Regions from separate parts of the Mycobacterium paraffinicum genome, predicted to be linked through region 1. Evidence: predicted binding sites of a transcription regulator. Region 1 holds the regulator's gene; the other holds the start of a gene.
The links. The regulator LexA, encoded in region 1, represses DNA repair genes until DNA is damaged. The targets are predictions, from matches to a motif close to CGAACANNTGTTCG.

Region 1 (10,927 bases):
ATACGCCTCGATGTTCGCCGCGCTGGGCACCAAGGTCACCGTCGTGGAGAAGCGCAGCGACATGCTGGACTTCTGCGACCCCGAGGTGGTGGAGGCGCTGAAGTTCCACCTACGCGACCTGGCGGTGACGTTCCGGTTCGGTGAGGAGGTGACCGCCGTCGACGTCGGCTCGGCCGGCACCGTCACCACCCTGGCCAGCGGCAAGCAGATCCCCGCCGAGACCGTGATGTATTCCGCCGGGCGGCAGGGCCAGACCGACCACCTCGACCTGCACAACGCCGAGCTGGAGGCCGACAACCGCGGCCGGATCTTCGTCGACGACTTCTTCCAGACCAAGGTGCCGCACATCTACGCCGTCGGTGACGTGATCGGCTTCCCCGCGCTGGCCGCGACCTCGATGGAACAGGGCCGGCTGGCCGCCTACCACGCCTTCGGGGAGCCGACCGACGGGATCACCGAACTGCAGCCGATCGGCATCTACTCCATCCCCGAGGTGTCCTACGTGGGCGCCACCGAGGTCGAGCTGACGAAAAACGCGATCCCGTACGAGGTCGGCGTGGCCAGATACCGCGAACTGGCCCGCGGCCAGATCGCCGGCGACTCCTACGGCATGCTCAAGCTGCTGGTGTCCACCGACGATCTCAAGCTGCTGGGCGTGCACATCTTCGGCACCAGCGCCACCGAGATGGTGCACATCGGGCAGGCCGTCATGGGCTGCGGCGGCACCGTCGAATACCTGGTGGACGCCGTCTTCAACTACCCCACGTTCTCCGAGGCCTACAAGGTGGCCGCGCTCGACGTGATGAACAAGGTGCGCGCGCTCAACCAGTTCCGCGCCTAGCAGCTGTCGTCGAGCTCCCCGGGAACCGGGTCGCCGGGGCCGCCCGCATCGGCACGGGCCAACAGTCGCGCGGTCTGCACGTCGAACGGGGCCGAATACGACACGTTCGCGGCGCACCCACCGCGCTCGAAACCCCCGATCACCCCGGTCAGCGTGGTACCGCTGACCCAGGGCGCGCCGCTGGTGCCGTCCACCAGCCCCTCGCACGGAAACGAGGGAAATCCGGCCTCGGTCAACGACGTGCTCGCCTGACACCCGATGGGAGCGCCACCGACACCGGCCGGATAACCCATCACGGTGACGTGGCTACCGGGCGGCGGCGTCGTGCCCAGCGTCAGCGCCAGGCCGGCGTGCGACTCCACCGAACCCCCGGCGTCGTTACTCAGCCGTGCGATCGCGTAGTCGGCGTTGGGATCCTTGCTCGCGGTCCAGCGGGGATCGAGGTAAACGGCGTCGGCCTTCCACACATCGGCCGGCGCGGGGGCCGCGTCGCCGACGAACCCCGGCACGAAGGTGATCTTGGAGGCCCCGGCCAGGCAGTGCGCCGCGGTCATCATCAGGTTGCCGCCCGCGGAATGCACCACCGAGCCAGTGCATACGTGCAGCGGACCGCCGTCGATGAAGATGGCGCCGACGCGCTTGTCCGGGTCCACCGGGCCCGCCACCGCCTTTTGCTGGGGCGTGCCGAGCCGCTGCACCGGCGCACTGCTGCGCACGGCCGGCGCCGGCGGGGCCGATGCACGATCGTTCGGCGGCCGCTTGCACGACGTCACCGACGTCGTCACGGCGACCACCAAACACAGCAACAGGGTCGGTACGCGCATCGGTTTCATCATGCCTGACACCTGCACAGAGAGCAGATTTCGACGCGTCGCGTGCCGACCGGCTCGCCGGCAAGACTCACGACCGACCCCCCGACATGTTCACTCGTGGATTAAACCCGAACTTCACATCGCTGTTTGATATTGGTGCCCACCGATTCGGGGGACACTGGTAGGGCACGCTGGAGAAACCCCCGAGAGGAGGCGATTCCGATGGCTCACGATCAGGACCCGCAGGAGCAGCAGTACCAGCCGGGACAGGCCGGCATGTACGAGCTCGAGCTGCCCGCGCCCCAGCTGTCGACGTCGGACGGGCGAGGCCCGGTGCTGGTGCACGCGTTGGAAGGCTTCTCGGATGCCGGTCACGCGATCCGGCTGGCCTCGTCGCATCTGAAAGCGGCGTTGGACTCCGAGCTGGTGGCGTCCTTCGCCATCGACGAATTGCTGGATTACCGGTCGCGGCGGCCGCTGATGACCTTCAAGACCGATCACTTCACGAACTACGACGACCCCGAGCTGAGCCTGTACGCGCTGCGCGACACCATCGGCACCCCGTTTCTGCTCCTCGCCGGGATGGAACCGGACCTGAAGTGGGAGCGCTTCATCACCGCGGTCCGCCTACTGGCGGAGCGCCTCAACGTTCGCCAGACCATCGGCCTGGGCACCGTGCCGATGGCGGTTCCGCACACGCGGCCGATCACGATGACCGCGCATTCGAACAACCCCGAGTTGATCGCCGAGTTCACGCCGTGGATCTCGGAGATCCAGGTCCCCGGCAGCGCGTCGAACCTGCTGGAATATCGGATGGCCCAGCACGGCCACGAGGTCGTCGGCTACACGGTGCATGTGCCGCACTACCTGACGCAGACCGACTACCCGGCGGCCGCCGAGGCGTTGCTCGAGCAGGTGGCCAAGATCGCGTCGCTGGAGCTTCCGTTGACGGCGTTGACCGAAGCGGCAGCGGTGATCCGGACCAAGATCGACGAGCAGGTCGAGGCGAGCGCGGAGGTTGCTCAAGTGGTGACCGCGCTCGAGCGCCAGTACGATGCCTTCATCGACGCTCAGGAGAACAGGTCGTTACTAACTCGGGACGAGGACCTGCCTAGCGGCGACGAGCTTGGCGCAGAGTTTGAGCGATTCCTCGCCCAGGAGGCGGAGAAGAAGCGCGGCGACGACGACCAGGCCTGACCTTTCCGCCCGGCCTTCCCGGCCCGACACCAAGGTGGCGACATGACCGAGCGGAAGCGCAAGAGCACTCTCCGCCCGGTGCGGGAGGTCAGCGAGCCCCGGCTGGAGTTCCGCACCATCCACGGCTACAAGCGGGCCTACCGGATCGCCGGTGACGGGCCGGCGATCCTGCTGGTCCACGGCATCGGCGACAACTCCACCACCTGGAACACGGTGCAGGCCAAGCTCGCCCAGCGGTTCACCGTCATCGCGCCGGACCTGTTGGGCCACGGGCGATCCGACAAGCCACGCGCCGATTATTCGGTCGCCGCCTACGCCAACGGGATGCGCGACCTGCTCAGCGTGCTCGACATCGAGCGGGTCACGGTTGTCGGCCATTCGCTGGGCGGCGGCGTGGCCATGCAATTCGCCTACCAGTTCCCGCATTTGGTCGACCGGCTGATCCTGGTCGCGGCCGGCGGCGTCACCAAGGACGTCAATGTCGCCTTCCGGTTGGCCTCGTTGCCGATGGGCAGCGAGGCCCTGGCCTTGCTCCGGCTTCCCCTGGTGTTGCCGGCGGTGCAGCTGGCGGGACGGATCGCGGGTCTGGCGATCGGATCGACCGGCCTGGGCCGCGACCTGCCCAACGTCCTGCGGATCCTCGACGACCTGCCGGAGCCGACGGCGTCGGCGGCGTTCAGCCGGACCCTGCGGGCGGTGGTGGACTGGCGCGGGCAGATCGTCACCATGCTCGATCGGTGCTATTTGACCGAAGCCATCCCGGTGCAGATCGTCTGGGGCACCAAGGATGTGGTCGTCCCGGTTCGTCATGCGTGGATGGCGCACGCCGCGATGCCCGGCTCCCGCCTGGAGATCTTCCAGGGCTCCGGTCACTTCCCCTTCCACGACGACCCCGCTCGCTTCATCGACGTGGTCGAACGCTTCGTCGACACCACCGCGCCGGCTGAATACGATCAGGCCGCCCTGCGTGAGCTGCTCCGCAGCGGCGGCGGCGAGAAGGCCGTGACCGGCCCCGCCCCCACCCGCGTCGCCGTGCTGAACGCCATGGGATCCGACGAACGCAGCGCCACCTGACCCCCGCGGCCGCGCCCGGGGCCGTACAGTCGGGCCATGGGTATCGACGTCACCGTGCTGCGGGTGTTCAGCGATCCGGAGGGGAATTTCGGCAATCCGCTCGGTGTCGTGGATGCCGCCCAGGTCGAGCCCGCCGCTCGGCAACGGCTCGCAACTCAATTGGGCTATAGCGAAACGGTTTTCGTCGACGTTCCGGCTGCCGGATCAACGACGGCGCACGCCACCATTTACACCCCGCTGATCCAGATTGCGTTCGCCGGACACCCGACCGTCGGCGCGGCGTGGTGGCTGCGTGAGAACGGAACGCCGATCAACACCCTGCAGGTGACGGCCGGCATCGTGCAGGTGAGCTATGGGGCGGAAAGCGCGGGCATCAGCGCACGTTCGGACTGGGCTCCCGAGGTCGCCCTGCACGAATTCGATTCAGCCGACGACCTTCTCGCCGCCGACCCGGGAGATTTTTCCGACGACACGGCGCATTACCTGTGGGCGTGGACCGACAGGGCCGCCGGATCGGTACGCGCCCGCGTGTTTGCCGCCAACCTCGGTGTGCCGGAAGACGAGGCGACCGGCTCGGCAGCGATGCGAATCACCGACTACCTCAGCCGCGACCTACACATCACCCAGGGCAAGGGATCGGTCATCGAGACGACGTGGAACGCCGAGGGCTGGGTGGGGGTGGCCGGGCGCGTCGTCAATGACGGTGTGACGCACCTGAACTGACGATTGGCTCAGCGCTGCCGGTGCAGCACCGCGGCGAGGTGGTGCTGTAAGGGCTGCCCGACGGCGCCCATCTGCACCGAATACGACAGCTCGTCGCCGTCGATGTGGAAGGAACGGCCGAGCGCGGTCACCTCTTTGGCGGTCGGGGTCAGCCCGACGTCCGTTGTGGACAGCGCGATTTCGATCTGGCCGCCGGCGGCCGAATACGTGCCGACCTCGATTTCGGTGATGCCGCTCGGGTGCGCCAGCACCAGCTCGACGTGACCGGGCCGCGGCACGCGCAGGTATCCGGTCTCGGCGTGCAACGGCTTGCCGTCGGGCGCCTTGGTCTTTTGCGCGTAGGCCAGAAATGGCTTACCGACGTGGGAGAAGACCACTTCTTCGAGGTAGTCGAAGGGCTGGATCGTCGGGTACTCGCCCGCGCCCTGGCCAGCCCAGGTTCCCAGGAGTGGTGCCAGTGCCTCGAGATCGGGATGCAAGTCGGTGGGCATGAAACCGAGCCTAGGCCCGGGCGGCTCGGGCCGGTCCGTCAGCTCGGTGTTGTCACCTGGCGGTGTTCGCGCAGCGCCTGGATCTCGCGTTCGAAATCGTCCGCGGACTCAAACGAGCGATATACCGACGCGAACCGCAGGTACGCCACTTCGTCGAGGTCGCGCAGCGGGCCGAGGATGGCCAGCCCGACCTCGTGGCTCGCGACCTCCGGGGAACCCGCGGCGCGCACGGTGTCCTCGACCTGCTGAGCCAGCAGGTTCAGCGCGTCGTCGTCCACCTGGCGGCCCTGGCAGGCCCGGCGGACACCGCTGATCACCTTCTCCCTGCTGAAAGGTTCGGTGACCCCGCTGCGCTTGACCACCGCGAGAACCGCGGTCTCGACTGTCGTGAAACGCCGCCCGCACTCGGGGCAGGATCGGCGGCGCCGGATGGCCTGCCCTTCATCGGTTTCCCTCGAGTCGATCACCCGGGAATCGGGATGCCGGCAGAACGGGCAATGCATGGCCGCTCCTTCGCCGCGCCGACAAACACCAGGTACCGCAGCACGAGCGTACCCGTGCGCTCACCTGCGCGGCGAATGCAGCCGGCCGCCGCGAGGGCGGTGATCAGCCGACCGGGGCGATCAGCGTTTGGCCCGCCACCAGCGTCGGTGAGTTCATGTCGTTGAGTTCGCGGATCCGGTCGGCAACCTGGCGCGCCGGCGCGTCGGGCGCCACCCGGTGAGCGACGTCTTGCAGCGACTCCCCCGCCTCGACGCGGACCACGGCCAATCGGTCGGGTACGTGAGCAGCCGAACTCCCGGCGTCGCCGTTGAGCACCTGACCGACGTTCCCGACGAGACCCAGCCACAGCGTGATCGCCCCGGCCGCCAACGCCAACCAGACTGTGGTCGCCACCGTGACGGGACGCTTGCGATGCGGCGCGGCGGACATCGCGACGCCGGTGCCGTAATAACGCGTCGGCGCGCCCGCCGGCCTCGACGGACCGGGCCGGCGGGAACGGGCCAGCCCGTCCCGGCCGTAACGAAGCCCCTGGAGCGGTCCGTTGACCGGACGCCGAGGGCTGCTGGTACGCGGCGCCAGCGTGTGGATGGTTGTCATCTGCGTTCCTCCGGTCAACTTGATTCGCTCAGCTGTTCGACTGTATCGCTCGTGTGTTCGAAATCCGAACATGTGAGCGAAGCGTGTCGCACGAGTCGAACGCTAGACCACGCCACCGACAAGTCCGTGGTCGCCAGAGCTGACATGCGGCTGAAATACCCGATCTGCCGAAGAGTTACACCTTTGTGATTAACGACTTCGGCGGGTGATTTATGCCGATGCGACGACCCGCGACACGCTAGTCGAACACATGTTTGATTCTCGGCCGCGGTGGGGTTACATTCAGTGCCATGAGCGACAGCAACGACACTTCATCGGCCCGCGCGGACGGTCGGCTGCACGCCGTGGATTCATCGCTGACCGAACGGCAACGCACGATTCTGAACGTCATTCGCGCGTCGGTCACCAGTCGCGGTTACCCGCCGAGCATCCGGGAGATCGGCGACGCCGTCGGCCTGACGTCGACCTCGTCGGTGGCTCATCAGCTGCGCACCCTGGAGCGCAAGGGATACCTGCGTCGCGACCCGAACCGCCCGCGGGCGGTCGACGTCCGCGGCGCCGATGACGAGGTGGCGGCCCGCACCACCGACGTCGCCGGCTCGGACGCCCTGCCGGAGCCGACGTTCGTTCCGGTTCTGGGGCGCATCGCGGCCGGTGGCCCCATCCTCGCCGAGGAGGCGGTCGAGGATGTCTTCCCGCTGCCGCGCGAGCTGGTCGGCGAGGGCACGCTCTTCCTGCTCAAGGTCGTCGGCGACTCCATGATCGAGGCGGCGATCTGCGACGGCGACTGGGTGGTGGTGCGCCAGCAGAACGTCGCCGACAACGGCGACATCGTCGCGGCCATGCTCGACGGGGAGGCCACCGTGAAGACGTTCAAGCGCGCCGGCGGTCAGGTATGGCTGATGCCGCACAACCCCGCGTTCGATCCCATTCCCGGCAATGACGCGACCGTGCTCGGCAAGGTCGTCACGGTGATCCGCAAGGTCTAGCCCGTCGCGGACTTCCGGCCGGCTCAGTCCGCCTTGACGAAGCCGTTGGCCTGCGCCACTTCTTCGCTGGACAACCAGATTTCGGCGAGGGTGTCGTGGTAAAGCTCGCTGCCCGGTGTGTAGTACAGCCCGAAGCGGGCGCTCGCCTTGATCGGGTATCCGTCGGGCACCTGATAGGGATCGTCGAGCGGTAGGTGGATCGTCGGGCGCCCGGCCGGGCCGGCCCCTACGGCGGTGTCCTCGTCATCCGTGGCCGCGTGCCGCCCGCTGCGCTGCTCGGATGCGGCGGCGGCCGCCGCCGCCGCGACGGCTTCCGGGGCGGCAACTTCTGGCGCGGGGGGTTCGGCGACGTCCGCCGGGACGTGCGGGACCGCAACATCCGGATACTCGCCCTCGGGAGCGGCGACGTCGGGGCCACCGGTGCCGAACTCGGGGGCCGGGGGCGTTGGCGCTTCGGCGACGTCGAGGTATTCGGCCTCCACATAGTCATCGTCCGCGCGGGCGGCGTCCGCGTAGGCGGACTCCCGCTCGTCGTCGGCGTACTCGACCTCGGCGTAATCCTCGTCCGCGTAATCCCCGTCGGCGTAATCCCCGTCGGCGTAATCGGATTCGGCGTATTCAGTCTCCGTCTCGGGGTAGCCGGCCTCCGACAGCGCCGCCGGCGAGACCGCGGAGAAGGAGTCGGTGTCCACCGCGTCGGGGTCCTGCTCGAATGAATCCTCTTCGTCGCCGCCGCGCCGCCAGCTGACCCGGCCGGCCGCCTCCGGCGCTTCCGGCTGACGCGCGAAATGCTCGGTGGTGACGTCGTCGCGTTCCCACTGCCGCTCGGTGCCGGCGTCGTAACCGGCATCGAGGTCGCGGGCAGGCTCGTAGCCGGCGTCCTCGCGTATGACGCGACGCCGACGCCAACCGATCGCGAGCAACCCCGCCAAGACGATCAGCACCAGCACCGGGATGGCGGCCAGCAGCCACCACCACTGCCACGTGAACTTCTTGGCGTGGGCGGGCATCGCCGAGTTGCTCGGCTGGTTCTGGCCCGACACCTGCAGGCCGGACAGCAGCGGCGCAAGGTTGGCGGGATCCGTGCTGAACGTGTTCTTCGCCCGGTTCCACGAGATCTTGCCGCCGGCGAACTGCTGGGAGACGACGTCGCCGTCGACGGACTGGTCGCCGACGGGCGCGCCCAGCTTGCCGCTCGGTCCGCGGAGCTTGTCCCACGCCGCCTTCATGGCGCCGCGCACCACGAACGCGCCGCGCTCCGACGTCCAGAAGATCACCGGTTTGTCGGCACCGGAGAACGTGACCATGCGGCTGGACGGGATGCCGCCGTCGGATTCGTTGGCGGTGGGGAAACCCAGGTCGCTGCCGGCGGGTCCGCCAAGCGACTCGTACTTGGCCAGGATGTTGGTCTCGACGGCGTTCGCGCCGGTGGCGGGGCTGAAATAGACCTTGCCGTTGGCGAAGTCCTGGACGATTCCGTCGCCGCCGATCGGATATTGCGTCCCCTTCTTCACCCCCAACGGCCCATTGGGCCCACCGGCCGCGCGCCAGGCCATGTTGATGGCCGCGGTGGGATCGATCGCCACCTGCAGGCCCTTCAACTGGTCGGCCAGTGCGGGCGGCTCGGTGGAGAACTGTTTCGTCTGCCTGTTCCACGAGACCTGGCCGCCGCTGAACTTCTGGGCGGACACCTCGCCGTTGTAGGTTTCGTCGCCGACCGGGACGCCGAGGACGCCGCCCGAACTGCCCAGTTTGTCCCAGGCGGCGTTGATCGCGCCGCGCACCACGAACGCGCCGTGGTCGGGCGTCCAGAAGATCACCGGCTTGTCGCTGGCCGAGAAGGTGGCCACCCGGCTGTCGGGGCCCGCGAGGCCGGGCACTTCGTTGATGGCGGGAAAGCCCAGATCGCTGCCCGCGGGCCCGCCCAGCATCTCGTATTTGTCCAGGATCGGCCCGTAGACGAACTTGGCGCCGGTCGCCGGGGTGAAGAACATCTTGCCGCCATCGAAGTCCAGCGCGAAACCATCCCCGGCGGGATACACATCGCCCTTCCGGGCGCCCAGGGGTGAACCGTCGCCGCCGGCCTTCTCCCAGGCCGCCATCATGGCGGCCTCGGCGTCGCCGATGGGAGACGCCGCTGCCGGCGGCGCCAGCAAGGCGACGGCTATCGCCGTGGCGGTCAAGGTGACCAGCGCGCTCCCGACCAGCCTGCGCATGTGACCTCTCTGCCCGTTCACCAAGCCTCCCAGCCGACGGCCATGCCCCTGTCAGTGGCTAGGCCCGTGCCTGCACAGCCGGCAGGCGGGCCGTAGTCCGACCGCGGGGAAACGACCCCGTTCCGATCCGCATTATCGCCGGGCGCGCATAACTTTGCTCCCGCGAACGAAAAATGCGAAGTCAAATCACGAATATTACAAAAACGGATACCACGCTGATGTCGAAATGATGCATAGGCACGCTCAAATCGCGACGGGCCGCGGCAACGGTCGCGCGGCCTATGGATATTCGAGCCCCACCCCGAACCCGACGCCCGCTTGCGCAATAGCGCACGGCTGCCGTCGCGCGCAGCGATTCCGCGGTCGCGGATGTTGCCGGGCCTACCGGGGTCGTCAGCGGCGTCGCGCTTTTCGGCTCGAGCCATTACGCGGGCGACGCACCCCGGACACATGCGCCGACGGTACGTGAAGCCATTAACTCTTCAGCGATCTACCCGAAAAATCGCCCCGCGCGCCGGGCATTGACGAGGTTTGCCGTCAGTGTGCGAATTCGCCGGCCCGATGGCGTTGTCGACCAACGTGTTAGCGCTAGACCCCGAGGCTGCGCCCGATGATCTCTTTCATGATCTCGGTCGTTCCGCCGTAGATGGTCTGCACCCGCGCGTCCAAATAGGCACGGGCGACCGGGTATTCGCGCATGTAGCCGTAGCCGCCGTGCAACTGCAGGCAACGGTCGATCAGGTGCACCTGCTTTTCGGTGGAGTACCACTTGGCCATCGCCGCCTGCTCCGCCGTCAGCTTCTTGTCCAGGTGCAGCCGGATGAACTCGTCGACCATCATGCGCACCACCGTCGCCTCGGTCGCCAGCTCGGCGAGCACGAAGCGGCTGTTCTGGAAGCTGCCGATCGGCTTGTTAAACGCCTTGCGTTCCTTGGTGTATTGCAGGGTTTCTTCCAGCACCTGCTCCATTGCCGCGGCCGCCATGATGGCGATCGAAATCCGTTCCTGCGGCAGGTTCTGCATCAGGTAGATGAATCCCATGCCCTCCTGCCCCAGCAGGTTTTCGGCGGGCACCTTGACATCGGTGAACGACAACTCGGCGGTGTCCTGCGCGTCCAGCCCGATCTTGTTCAAGTGCCGGCCGCGTTCGAAACCCTCCATGCCGCGTTCGACGACGAGCAACGAAAAGCCCTGCGCCCCTTTGTCGGGATCGGTCTGCGCGACCACGATCACCAGGTCGGCGTTGATTCCGTTGGTGATGAACGTCTTTGCGCCGTTGAGCACGTAGTGGTCACCCTGCTTGACCGCGCGGGTCTTGATGCCCTGCAGGTCGCTGCCGGTTCCCGGCTCGGTCATCGCGATCGCCGTGATGATCTCGCCGGTGCAGAACTTCGGCAGCCAGCGTTGCTTCTGCTCTTCGGTGGCCAGGGCCAGCAGGTACGGCGCCACGATGTCGTTGTGCAGGCCGAAGCCGATCCCGCTG
Region 2 (10,927 bases), on a different contig from region 1:
CGGTGGCGTCCTTGATGACCTGCTCGGCGATGTCGTCGGTGGCCTGGATCGAACGCAGCAGGTCGGCGTTGTCGACGAGCACGCTGGGCGGATCGGACATGATCGCCATCCGGGCCACCAGCTGCTGCTGCAGCGTCTTGGCTTCCGGCGATCCGGCGCCGAGCACCTCACTCATCCCGAACAGGGTCGACGGCTCGGTCCCGGCCAGGGTGATCATCGAGGTTCGCAGTTGCGGCTCGGGCAGCTCGGCGCCCCGGGTGACGAGGATCTTCTGCATCGTCATCTGCCCGCGCGCCCCGACCGCCCGGCTCAGCCCCTCGGTCCGCGCGCGGATCTTCTCGTCGTCGACGCGTACCGACGCGTTGATGACGTCCTCCGCGGTCAGCAGGATGGGCGCATAGAGGGTCACCCGCTCCCGCAAACCGAGGCCGTTGTCGGACGCCTTGTTCACCAGCATCTGACCGCCGTCGAGCAGATTGTTCACGCCCGACCGCACTTCGGCGCTCACGTCGGTGTCGTTCAGGCGCGTGTCCAACTCGTACTTGCGCGCCTCGAAGTTCTTCTTGGCCCCCTCCACGTCGCGCCCGGTGCTGCCCGCCATCAGGGCGACGTCCAGGGCGGACATGTATTTGGTGACCACCGGGACCACGTCGGCGCGGGCGGCGGCAAGGCGCAGACCGCCCGCGTTCGCCATCGCGCCCTCGATGCGCAGCACCCCGAACACCGTCGCCAGCACCAGCGGGACCAGCACAATCGCCAGCACTTTCCACCGGACCGGCCAGTTGCTCAGCGACCAGGTCGGCGGCCGGTTGTCCGGCACCGGGTCGGTGGCAAGCGGCTGTGGAGACTCGGAGGCGGCCGCCTCGGCCGGGTTGGCCGGGCGGGCGAACATGGTCACGTCGCCACGGCCGTGCGAGCGGCCGCTGCGCTGATGGTCAGCGCCCGAGAAATCGAGAGGCTCATGAGACTTCCTGCTTTATCCACCCGTACCACGCCAGATGGGCGCGAGCGCGTCAACGTGGCAATCCGACGAGTATGACAGCCCGCGGCCCAGGTCACCAGAATCGTTACTGAGCAGACAGGTCCCTCCAAGGTGCGCCCGCGCACGGGCGGACGATTCTGGCAAACCCGCGCGCCGGCAGGCTATGCCGGGCGGAGGACCGCGACGAGGAAATCCGACTCATCGGTGAACGGCCGCAGGTCCCAGGTGGACAGCAGCAGATCCGGCGCGAAACCGGCGGCCGCCGCGTCGTCGAGGAAGGCGGCGAACGCGTAATCGCGGCCGGCGCCGAAGCCGATCGCCGCCCGGCCGTCGCCCTTGAGGTGGGCGCGCAGCCGGCCCAGCACCCGCCCCCGGGTGCTCGGGGCGAGAAACGTCATGACGTTGCCGGCGGACACGATCACGTCGAACGGCTCGGCGATGCCGCGGGCGGGCAGGTCCAGTTCGGCGAGGTCGCCGACGAGCCAGCGCGGGCCGGGATGATCCTGCTCGGCCGCTTCGATGAGCGCCGGATCGACGTCGACGCCGACGACGTGGTGACCGGCGGCGGCCAGGTAACCGCCCAGCCGGCCGGGGCCGCAACCCGCGTCGAGGATCCGGGCGCCCCTTGGCGCCATCGCGTCAACGAAGCGGGCCTCGCCGGCCAGGTCGTCACCGGCGCGGGCCATGGCGCGGAACCGCTCGATGTACCACTGCGAATGTCCGGGATCGGCAGCGACTTTCTGCATCCAGATGCTCTGCTCGACCATGCGACCATTATCGCGTTGTGTTCAAGCTGATGTTCTACTCCCCGCGCATCGCCCCCAATACGGGCAACGCGATCCGGACCGCGGCGGCGACGGGCTGCGAATTGCATCTCGTCGAGCCGATGGGCTTCGACCTGTCCGAACCGAAGGTGCGGCGGGCGGGACTGGACTATCACGACCTCGCGTCGGTCACCGTTCATTCCTCACTCGAGGCCGCCTGGGAGGCGCTTGCGCCGGCCCGGGTGATCGCGTTCACCTCGCACGCGCCCACCTCGTTCGCCGACGTCCGCTACCGGGCGGGCGACGTGCTGATGTTCGGGCCCGAACCCACCGGGCTGGACGCGGCGACCCTGGCCGACGCGCACATCACCGAGCAGGTGCGGATCCCCATGCTGGCCGGCCGCCGCTCGTTGAACCTGTCCAACGCCGCGGCCGTCGCCGTGTACGAGGCCTGGCGGCAGCACGGCTATGACGGGGCGCTTAAGCGATGAGTTCCGGGCGCGGCGCGAGTCAGTAGTGACATGGCAACCTTCATCACGATCGGTTACGGCGAAGAAGCCGGATACCACCGGTTGAGCGACGACCGCAGACGGGCCGCGCATGCCCGCGACGACGAAATCAGCGCGTCCGGCGCGCTCGTCGCCCGGGCCGGAGACCCCGTGCAGGTGCGCAACCCGGACGGCGCGGGGGTGCGGATCGAGCAGGGCCCCTTCCTCCGATCGGCGATGCCGATCGCGGGGTTCGCGGTGTTGGAGGCAGACGATCTCGACGCGGCGATCGAGCGGGTGAGTCAAACGCCCTGCGCGGTCGCGCACGGAGTCGTCGAGGTGTGGCCGCTTCAGACCTGATTACCAAGCGTCCCAATGCGTGACCCGCTCGGCGGGCAACCGCTTGGCGGGGCGGAAGTCGGTGCCCTTGGTGTAGGCGATCGGGAACAATCCGCCCTGGCTGTACTTGTCGTAGGGAATGCCCAGCACGTCGGCCACCTGCTGCTCGCCGTCGCGCAGTAGGTGCAACGTCGTCCAGCACGAGCCCAGCCCGCGGGAGCGCAACGCCAGGCAGAAACTCCAGACCGCCGGGAACAGCGAGGCCCAGAACGACACCCCACCCAACGGCGACTTGTCGTCGCGGCCTTCGATGCAGGGGATCAACAACACCGGCGCCTCGTGCATGTGCTCGGCGAGGTAGGTCGCGGAATTGCGGACCTTGTCCATCCGCTCGCCGCGGGTATCCCCCTCGCCGTATTGCGGAGCAGGCGCGCTGAGGTAGCCGCGGGCGTTGGCCAGATACACGTCGCCGATCGCCTTCTTCTTCTCCGCGTCCTCGACGAACACCCATTGCCAGCCCTGCGAATTGGATCCTGTGGGGGCCTGCAGCGCCAGGTCGAGGCATTCCATCAGTACCTCGCGGCCGACCGGCTTGTCGAAGTCGAGACGTTTGCGGACCGAGCGGGTGGTGGTGAGGACTTCGTCGACGGACAAGTTGAGGGTCATGCTTTTCAGACTACCGACGCCACCATCAGGGGTGCCCTTGCGCTCGACGAATCGGGACCGATGGCCGAAGCGTCTGTGACCAACGGCCCTACGTCAGGCCCGTGATATGCGGCGATAGTCGTCCCGAACAGCAGTTTGTGCATGACACCCATGTGATGAGGGGGGCGATTTTGATGCCGGCAGGCAACCGATCCGTGGGTGCGTGCGTTCATGCGCATTGCGGGGGTTCTCGGAACCGATTGGGCGGCAACGCTACTGCGGTCGAGCGCATCGGTGTGCTCGCGCTGGTCGTGTTCATCGTGGTGGCCGTGGGGTGGGCGTCCCGGACGCCGAGCCACGCGATGCCCACCGGCGACAAAGGCCTGCCCGGGAAGTGGCTCGGAGATGCGCAGTGTTACGACGGCTCCAAGGGCACCGCGGCCCTGGAGGTCACCAGCGTCGTTTTCAACGAGTTCCACGGCAAGATGAGCTACACCCCGTGGGGCTTTTGCGAGCAGTATCACGATGAATACCTCTGGGGCACTGTGAATCCGGACGGCAGCCTGCAGGGCAATGTGTTCGCGGGAACCTACTTTTACAGCCGCACCAATGACTGGACGCTGCACTACAACTGGGACCAACAGTGGGGCGGCGTGGACAAATGGATCCACGGACGGCTGGTCAAGCAGACCGGCGAACCTATGCCAGTACCGGCGCAACCGGGTCAGCTAGCAGCCGAAGGATGAAGAAGATGAGAATGCTTGGTAGTCCGTTTATTTGGGCCGCGGCAGTGACGGTGACGCTCGCGCTCGCTACGGCATCCGGCGTGCCCGCGAGTGCCGAAGACTACCTGTATGTGCACACCGAGTCCGGAAGGACGCGGTGTTCCATCGGAACGCACGAAGTTCTATGCGTGAGCCAAACCTTGGAATTGCCAGTAGGGTTCGGCAACAACGCGGCCCAGGTGGACGACACGGGCAAGTTGCAATACCTGGGCGTTGGCATGGTCGGCGACCCTGATCGCGATATCGTGCTGCATTACGGCGAGACGTATCACCTGCAGGGCTGGACGTTGCTGCCGACGGATCATGGCACCCGGTTCACCAACGACCGCACCGGTCACGGCATGTTCGTCAGCGTTCACGGGATTTATTCGTTCTAGAGGCGCGAACGCAAGACGCCAAGGCTCACCGGAAGTCGCGGGACTTCGAGCCGACGGCCAGGGTGATGCTGCCCAGCCGCTCGGCGACGACGGTGACGGCGCCGCTGGCGTTTTGGACCTGGCCGCGCACCAGCATCGCCGGCGCCGTGTTGGCCAGCTTGCGGTGCCGCGCCCACACCGCCGGCGTACACAGCACGTTGACCATCCCGGTCTCGTCCTCGAGGTTGAGGAACGTCACCCCCTGGGCCGTGCCGGGCCGCTGCCGGTGGGTCACAGCGCCGGCGATCAGCACCCGGTCGCCGTCGGGCACGTCGAGCAGCTTCCCGGCGGGAACCACGCCCATCGCGTCCAGGTCCGCCCGCAGGAACTGCGTCGGATAGCTGTCCGGGGAGACGCCGGTGGCCCACACGTCCGCGGCGGCCAGTTCCAGCTCACTCATCCCGGGCAACGCCGGGACGTGCGACGACGAGCCCACACCGGGCAACCGGTCCGGGCGCTGGGTGGCGGCCGCCCCGGCCGCCCACAGCGCCTCGCGCCGCGACATGGAAAAGCAGCCCAGCGCCCCGGCCGTGGCCAGCGCCTCGGTCTGCGGCACGCTCAATTGCAACCGCGTGGTCAGGTCCAGCAGAGACGCGAACGCGCCGTTGGCTTTTCGCTCCTCGACCAGCCGCTCGGCGAGGTCGTCGCCGATGTGGCGCACCGCGCCGAGCCCCAGCCGGACCTGGGTCCCGCCGTTCTCGAGTGTGGCGTGCGCCAGGCTGGCGTTGACGTCCGGGCCGTGCACCGTCACGCCGTGCCTGCGCGCGTCGGCCACCAGCGACTGCGGCGAATAGAAGCCCATCGGTTGCGCGCGCAGCAGCGCCGCGCAGAACGCCGCCGGGTGGTGCAGCTTGAACCACGACGAGTAGAACACCAGCGACGCGAAGGACAGCGCGTGGCTTTCCGGGAAGCCGAAATTGGCGAAGGCCTCCAGCTTTTCGTAAGTCCGGTCGATCACCTCGTCCGGGGCGCCGTGCAGCGCGCGCATGCCGTCGTAGAACCGGCCGCGCAGCCGTCGCATGCGTTCGGTCGAACGCTTGGAACCCATCGCGCGCCGCAGCTGGTCGGCCTCGGCGGCGGAAAAGCCGGCGCAGTCGACCGCCAGCTGCATCAATTGCTCCTGAAACAGCGGCACCCCCAGCGTCTTTCGCAGCGCCGGCTCCATAGACGGGTGGTCGTAGGTGACCGGGTCGAGGCCGTTGCGCCGCCGGATGTAGGGGTGCACCGACCCGCCCTGGATGGGTCCGGGACGGATCAGCGCCACCTCCACCACCAGGTCGTAGAAGATCCGCGGCCGCAGCCGCGGCAGGGTGGCCATCTGCGCCCGCGACTCCACCTGAAACACACCGACGGAATCGGCGCGGGCCAGCATCTCGTACACCGCCGGCTCGGAGAGGTCGAGTTTGGCCAGGTCCACCTCGATCCCCTTGTGCTCGGCCACCAGGTCGATGGCGTAGTGCAGCGCCGAGAGCATGCCCAGCCCTAGCAGGTCGAACTTCACCAAACCGATTGCCGCACAGTCGTCTTTGTCCCACTGCAGGACACTGCGGTTCTCCATGCGTGCCCACTCCACCGGGCACACGTCAGCGATCGGGCGGTCACAGATCACCATGCCGCCGGAATGAATGCCCATGTGCCGCGGCAGGTTCCGGATCTGGTTCGCAAGATCGACCACCGGCTCGGGGATGCCTTCTATGTCGGGCGAGTCCGCCAGGCCGTTCCAGTGGCTGATCTGCTTGCTCCACGCGTCCTGCTGTCCCTGTGAGAAGCCGAGGGCGCGGGCCATGTCGCGCACGGCGATCCGGCCCCGGTAGGTGATGACGTTGGCGACCTGGGCGGCGTAGTCGCGGCCGTATTTGTCGTAGACGTACTGGATGACCTTTTCGCGCTCGTCCGACTCGATATCCATGTCGATGTCGGGCGGCCCGTCCCGGGCGGGCGATAGAAACCGCTCGAACAACAGCTCGTTGGCCACCGGATCCACCGCTGTGACGCCCAGGGCATAACAGACCGCGGAATTGGCCGCCGATCCCCTGCCCTGACACAGGATGTTGTTCTCCCGGCAGAACCGGGCGATGTCGTGCACCACCAGGAAGTAACCCGGAAATGTCAGCTGTGCAATGACTTTCAGTTCGTGCTCGATCTGGGAGTAGGCGCGCGGCGCGGCATCGGGGAGCCCGTAGCGGTCCCGCGCCCCTGCCATGGTCAACTGCCGCAGCCAGCTGTCCTCGGTATGTCCGGCGGGCACGTCGAACGGCGGGAGCTGCGGCGCGATCAACGCCAGCCCGAACGCGCACTGTTCGCCGAGCTCGGCGGCGGCGGTCACCGCTTCGGCCCCCCCAAAAGGCATATGCCCGAACAGCCGGGCCATCTCCTCACCGGACCGCAGGTGCGAGCCGCCCAGCGGGGCCAGCCACCCGGCGGCGGCGTCCAGGGACTGCCGCGCCCGGATCGCGCCCATCGCCATGGCCAGCCGGCGCCGCGACGGCCCCGCGAAATGCGCCCCCGTGGTGGCGACGACGCCGACGCCGAAGCGCGGTGCCAGCGCGGCCAGCGCCGCGTTGCGTTCGTCGTCGAGCGGGTGGCCGTGGTGGGCCAACTCGATGCTGACCCGGTCCGCGCCGAACCGGTCCACCAGGTCGGCCAGCGCGCGCCCTGCCGCGTCCGGGCCTTGCGACAGGGCTTGGCGAACATGGCCTTTGCGACAACCGGTCAGGATGTGCCAGTGCCCGCCGGCGGCCTCGGTCAGCGCGCCCAAGTCGTAGCGGGGCTTGCCCTTCTCCCCGCCGGCCAGGTGCGCCGCGGCCAGCTGCCGCGACAGCCGCCGGTAACCCTCCGGGCCACGGGCCAGCACCAGCAGGTGCGGGCCGGGCGGGTCCGGCGTCTCGGTGCGGGCCCCTGGCCCCAGGGACAGCTCGGCGCCGAACACGGTGCGCAGCTCGAGTTCGGCGGCCGCTTCGGCGAACCGCACCGCCCCGTACAGGCCGTCGTGGTCGGTCAGCGCCAGCGCACGCAACCCCAGCCGGGCGGCCTCCTCGACCAGCTCCTCCGGCGTGCTGGCCCCGTCGAGGAAGCTGAACGCCGAATGTGCGTGCAGCTCGGCATATGCAACGGACGAGCGGGCTGCTCGGGTGTCGTCCGGCGGCCGGTAGATTCCACGCTTGGGCGACAGGGGGGCGTCCTCCCCGGGTACCACCGGCACGCCGGCATGGCGCGGCTTGCCGTCGAGCACCCGCTCCATTTCCGCCCAGCTCGGCGGGCCATTAAACCAACCCATGCCAGCCCACAACCGCAGTCTATCGAATGTTTGTTCGAATTGCCTCCGGTCGGGACAACCGTTGTTAAACCGATCTTCAACTCCTAAACAAGGTCTTAACGCCAAGGGCCTAGCCCGGGCACACACCCGGGGCAGACACTGGTACGAGGGCAAAAATCGACCGCGGGGGCGAGCATGGCGCAGGTGAGGGCACTGGATGCGGCGTTCCTGACGGCTCAAGACCCCGACCAGCACTCCGGCCTCGCAACCGGCGCGGTGGCCATCGTCGACGGCGGCGCACCCGACTTTCAGCGCCTCAAAAGGCTTCTGGCGGAACGTATTCGGTTGATACCGCGCTGCACGCAATTGCTGCGCGCCCACCCGCTGCACCAGGAATGGGTCGACTGCCCGGAATTCGACCTCGCCCGCCACGTGCACCGAATGGCGATTCCCCGCCCGGGTGACGAAGCCGAGCTGTCCCGGGCCATCGCGCACGCCCTCGAGCGCCCCCTGGGCCCGGATCGTCCGCCGTGGGAGTGCTGGGTGATCGAGGGCCTCAAGGGCGACCGGTGGGCGATCCTGATGAAAACGCATCACCGCCTCCTGGGTGGCGACTCGCCCGCTCAGCTGCTCACCAGGCTGTGCGACGACGCCGATGTCGCTGCCTTTGCCAATGACCCTGCGGCCCAACCGGCCCCGCGGCAACCGGTCTTGCGACCGGGCTGGCCCGATGTGCTGTGGCGCGCGTCCTGGACCGCGACCGGTGCCGCCCTCGGCGCGGTGTGGCCCGTGCTGCAGGCGCACGCCCGGGTCGCCACTGCGCGGCGCTATGCCACCGTGCGTATCCCGATCGCCGACGTCGACCGCGTCTGCCGCAAGTTCGGTGTGGCCGTCAACGACGTCGCGCTGGCCGCCACCAGCGAGGGCTTCCGGACGGTGCTGCTCGGGCGCGGCGAGGAGCCACGGGCGGACTCGCTGCGTGCCCTGGTGCCGACGCCGATCCGCTCGCCGTATCTGCCGGTCGACGGCGACGACCCGGTGCAGCGCTTGCGGACCGTGCAGAGCAGGTGGAACGACAAGGAAACGGGCACTCCGCGGTCCGGGGGCATCGTCGGGTCGGTGCTCAATTCCTTGCCAGCGGTGCTGCGGGACGGCGTCATCGGGTTGCTGACGCGACTGCCGCAGCGCGCCATCGTCACGCTGGCGACCAATGTGCCCGGGCCCCGCCACCGGCTGCGCCTCATGGGCCAGACGATGGAGCGCTTGCTGCCCATCCCGCCGACCGACGTCCAGTCGAGCACCGGGGTCGCGGTGCTGAGCTACGGCGACGAACTCGTATTCGGCATCACCGCCGAGCCCGGCGCCGCGTTTGACGTCAAGCAATTGGCCGCCGGCATCGAACTGGGCATGGCGCGGCTCGTGGCGCTCAGCCAGGACTCGGTGCTGCTGTTCGGCGATCGCCGCCGCAAGCCGTCGCCGCGCGCGTTACCCGGTCGCGGCGCGTGCCCACCCGCGCCGCGGCACGCGCGGCACTGACCCACTCCCGTTCGGGCTGACCATCGTGAGAAGGTTGGCTCATGCCAGAGCCGGGATCGGTCGTCATCGACCCGCGCCGCCATGACGCGGTGCTGTTCGACGCGCTCGACCCCACCCTGGACGGGCAGCTGCGCGGGATCGGGGTCGGCACCGCGACCTTTACCGACGACCCGGTGGAAGCGGCCCGCCGGCTGCGCGTGCTTCCCGGCCGGTGCGTCGTCGTCACCGCCGACGAAGCGGGCGTCGACGCGGCGCGCGCCGGCGGATTCGCGTTGGTCATCGGTGTCGACCGAGGGAATGGCGGCGCGCTGCGGGACGCGGGCGCCGATGCGGTCGTCGCCGACCTCCGCGAGGTGACCGTGCGCACCGGGGACCGCCGGATGTCACAGCTGCCCGACGCGCTGACGGCCCTCGACGACCTGGCCGCGCGGCGACCGGCCGTCTTCTTCGACTTCGACGGCACGCTGTCCGAGATCGTCAACGATCCGGATGCGGCCATCCCGGTCGACGGCGCCACCGAGGCGCTGCGCCAGCTGGCCCACCAGTGCCCGGTCGCGGTGCTGTCCGGGCGCGATCTGGCCGACGTGACGAATCGGGTTGGCGTGCAAGGCATTTGGTATGCCGGCAGCCACGGCTTCGAGCTGACCGCACCCGACGGCACGCACCACCAGAACGACGCCGCCGCGGCGGCCATACCGGTGCTGGAGCGTGCGGCGGGCGAATTGCGGGAGCGCCTGGGCTCCATCCCGGGCGTGATGGTGGAGCACAAGCGCTTTGGGGTCGCGGTGCACTACCGCAATGCCGGCCGCGACCGCGTCGGCGAGGTGGCGGCCGCGGTGCGCGCGGCGGGCCGGCGCGACGAGCTGCGGGTGACCACCGGCCGCGAAGTCATCGAGTTGCGACCGGACCTGGACTGGGACAAGGGGAAAACGCTGCGCTGGGTGCTCGACCACCTGACCGGGACGGAGTCGAGCCCGCTCACGCCGGTCTATCTCGGCGACGACATCACCGATGAGGACGCGTTCGACGCGATCCACGACGGCGGTGTGCCCATCCTGGTGCGGCACAACGACGACGGCGATCGCGCCACCGCGGCGGAGTTCGCGCTGGACAGCCCCGCGCGTGCCAGCGAGTTCACCGCCCGGCTGGCGCGCGAGCTGTCCCGCTAGGCCTGCACGTACTCCACCGCGCCGTCGTCGAGCACCACCCGCGTGCCGACACCCTCGGCGCCGGACGCCTCGGTGCGAAACACCGCCTTGCCCGGCTCGGTGCGCCAGATCAGCGTGGTCAGCGTCTCGCCGGGAAACACCGGCGAGGTGAATCGCGCCGCAATCGAGGTGATGTTGGCCGCGACCCCGCCCCCCAGCTCGGCGAGCAGCGCGCGACCCGTCACCCCGTAGCTGCACAGCCCGTGCAGGATCGGCTTGGGGAAGCCGGCCATCTCGCGAGCGAACCACGGGTCGCTGTGCAGGGGGTTGCGGTCACCGGAGAGCCGGTAGATCAGCGCCTGGTCCTCCCGGGTGGGCAGCGCGACCCGCGCGTCGGGCTCGCGGTCGGGGATCTCCGGGGCCACCGGCCGCTGACCCGGCATGCCGCCGAACCCGCCCTCACCCCGGATCACCAGGGTGGTGAGCGTCTCGGCGATCAGCTTCTCCGAGCCGGGGTCCGTGCCCCGGCCGCGCAACACCAGGATCGCGTTCTTGCCCTCGCCCTTGT

Region 2: a site for LexA is predicted at 7,720-7,733, ahead of H7J89_RS15235 (error-prone DNA polymerase). Genes of this name have one in related genera too.

The regions. Positions count from the first base shown of each region.
Region 1 covers NZ_JACKUR010000033.1:79,711-90,637, reverse strand. The annotation lists gene sthA (Si-specific NAD(P)(+) transhydrogenase) at 1-841, shown strand, start outside; gene H7J89_RS23035 (trypsin-like serine peptidase) at 838-1,677, opposite strand; gene H7J89_RS23030 (proteasome assembly chaperone family protein) at 1,876-2,850, shown strand; gene H7J89_RS23025 (alpha/beta fold hydrolase) at 2,893-3,924, shown strand; gene H7J89_RS23020 (PhzF family phenazine biosynthesis protein) at 3,961-4,647, shown strand; gene H7J89_RS23015 (peroxynitrite isomerase) at 4,656-5,138, opposite strand; gene nrdR (transcriptional regulator NrdR) at 5,177-5,641, opposite strand; gene H7J89_RS23005 (LysM peptidoglycan-binding domain-containing protein) at 5,745-6,239, opposite strand; gene lexA (transcriptional repressor LexA) at 6,530-7,228, shown strand; gene H7J89_RS22995 (LGFP repeat-containing protein) at 7,252-9,465, opposite strand; gene H7J89_RS22990 (acyl-CoA dehydrogenase family protein) at 10,033-10,927, opposite strand, start outside.
Region 2 covers NZ_JACKUR010000025.1:156,799-167,725, forward strand. The annotation lists gene H7J89_RS15200 (sensor histidine kinase) at 1-892, opposite strand, end outside; gene H7J89_RS15205 (class I SAM-dependent methyltransferase) at 1,144-1,749, opposite strand; gene H7J89_RS15210 (tRNA (cytidine(34)-2'-O)-methyltransferase) at 1,767-2,237, shown strand; gene H7J89_RS15215 (YciI family protein) at 2,268-2,594, shown strand; gene H7J89_RS15220 (nitroreductase family protein) at 2,595-3,239, opposite strand; gene H7J89_RS15225 (hypothetical protein) at 3,479-3,964, shown strand; gene H7J89_RS15230 (hypothetical protein) at 3,961-4,380, shown strand; gene H7J89_RS15235 (error-prone DNA polymerase) at 4,406-7,696, opposite strand; gene H7J89_RS15240 (wax ester/triacylglycerol synthase domain-containing protein) at 7,871-9,211, shown strand; gene otsB (trehalose-phosphatase) at 9,253-10,380, shown strand; gene H7J89_RS15250 (MaoC family dehydratase) at 10,377-10,927, opposite strand, start outside.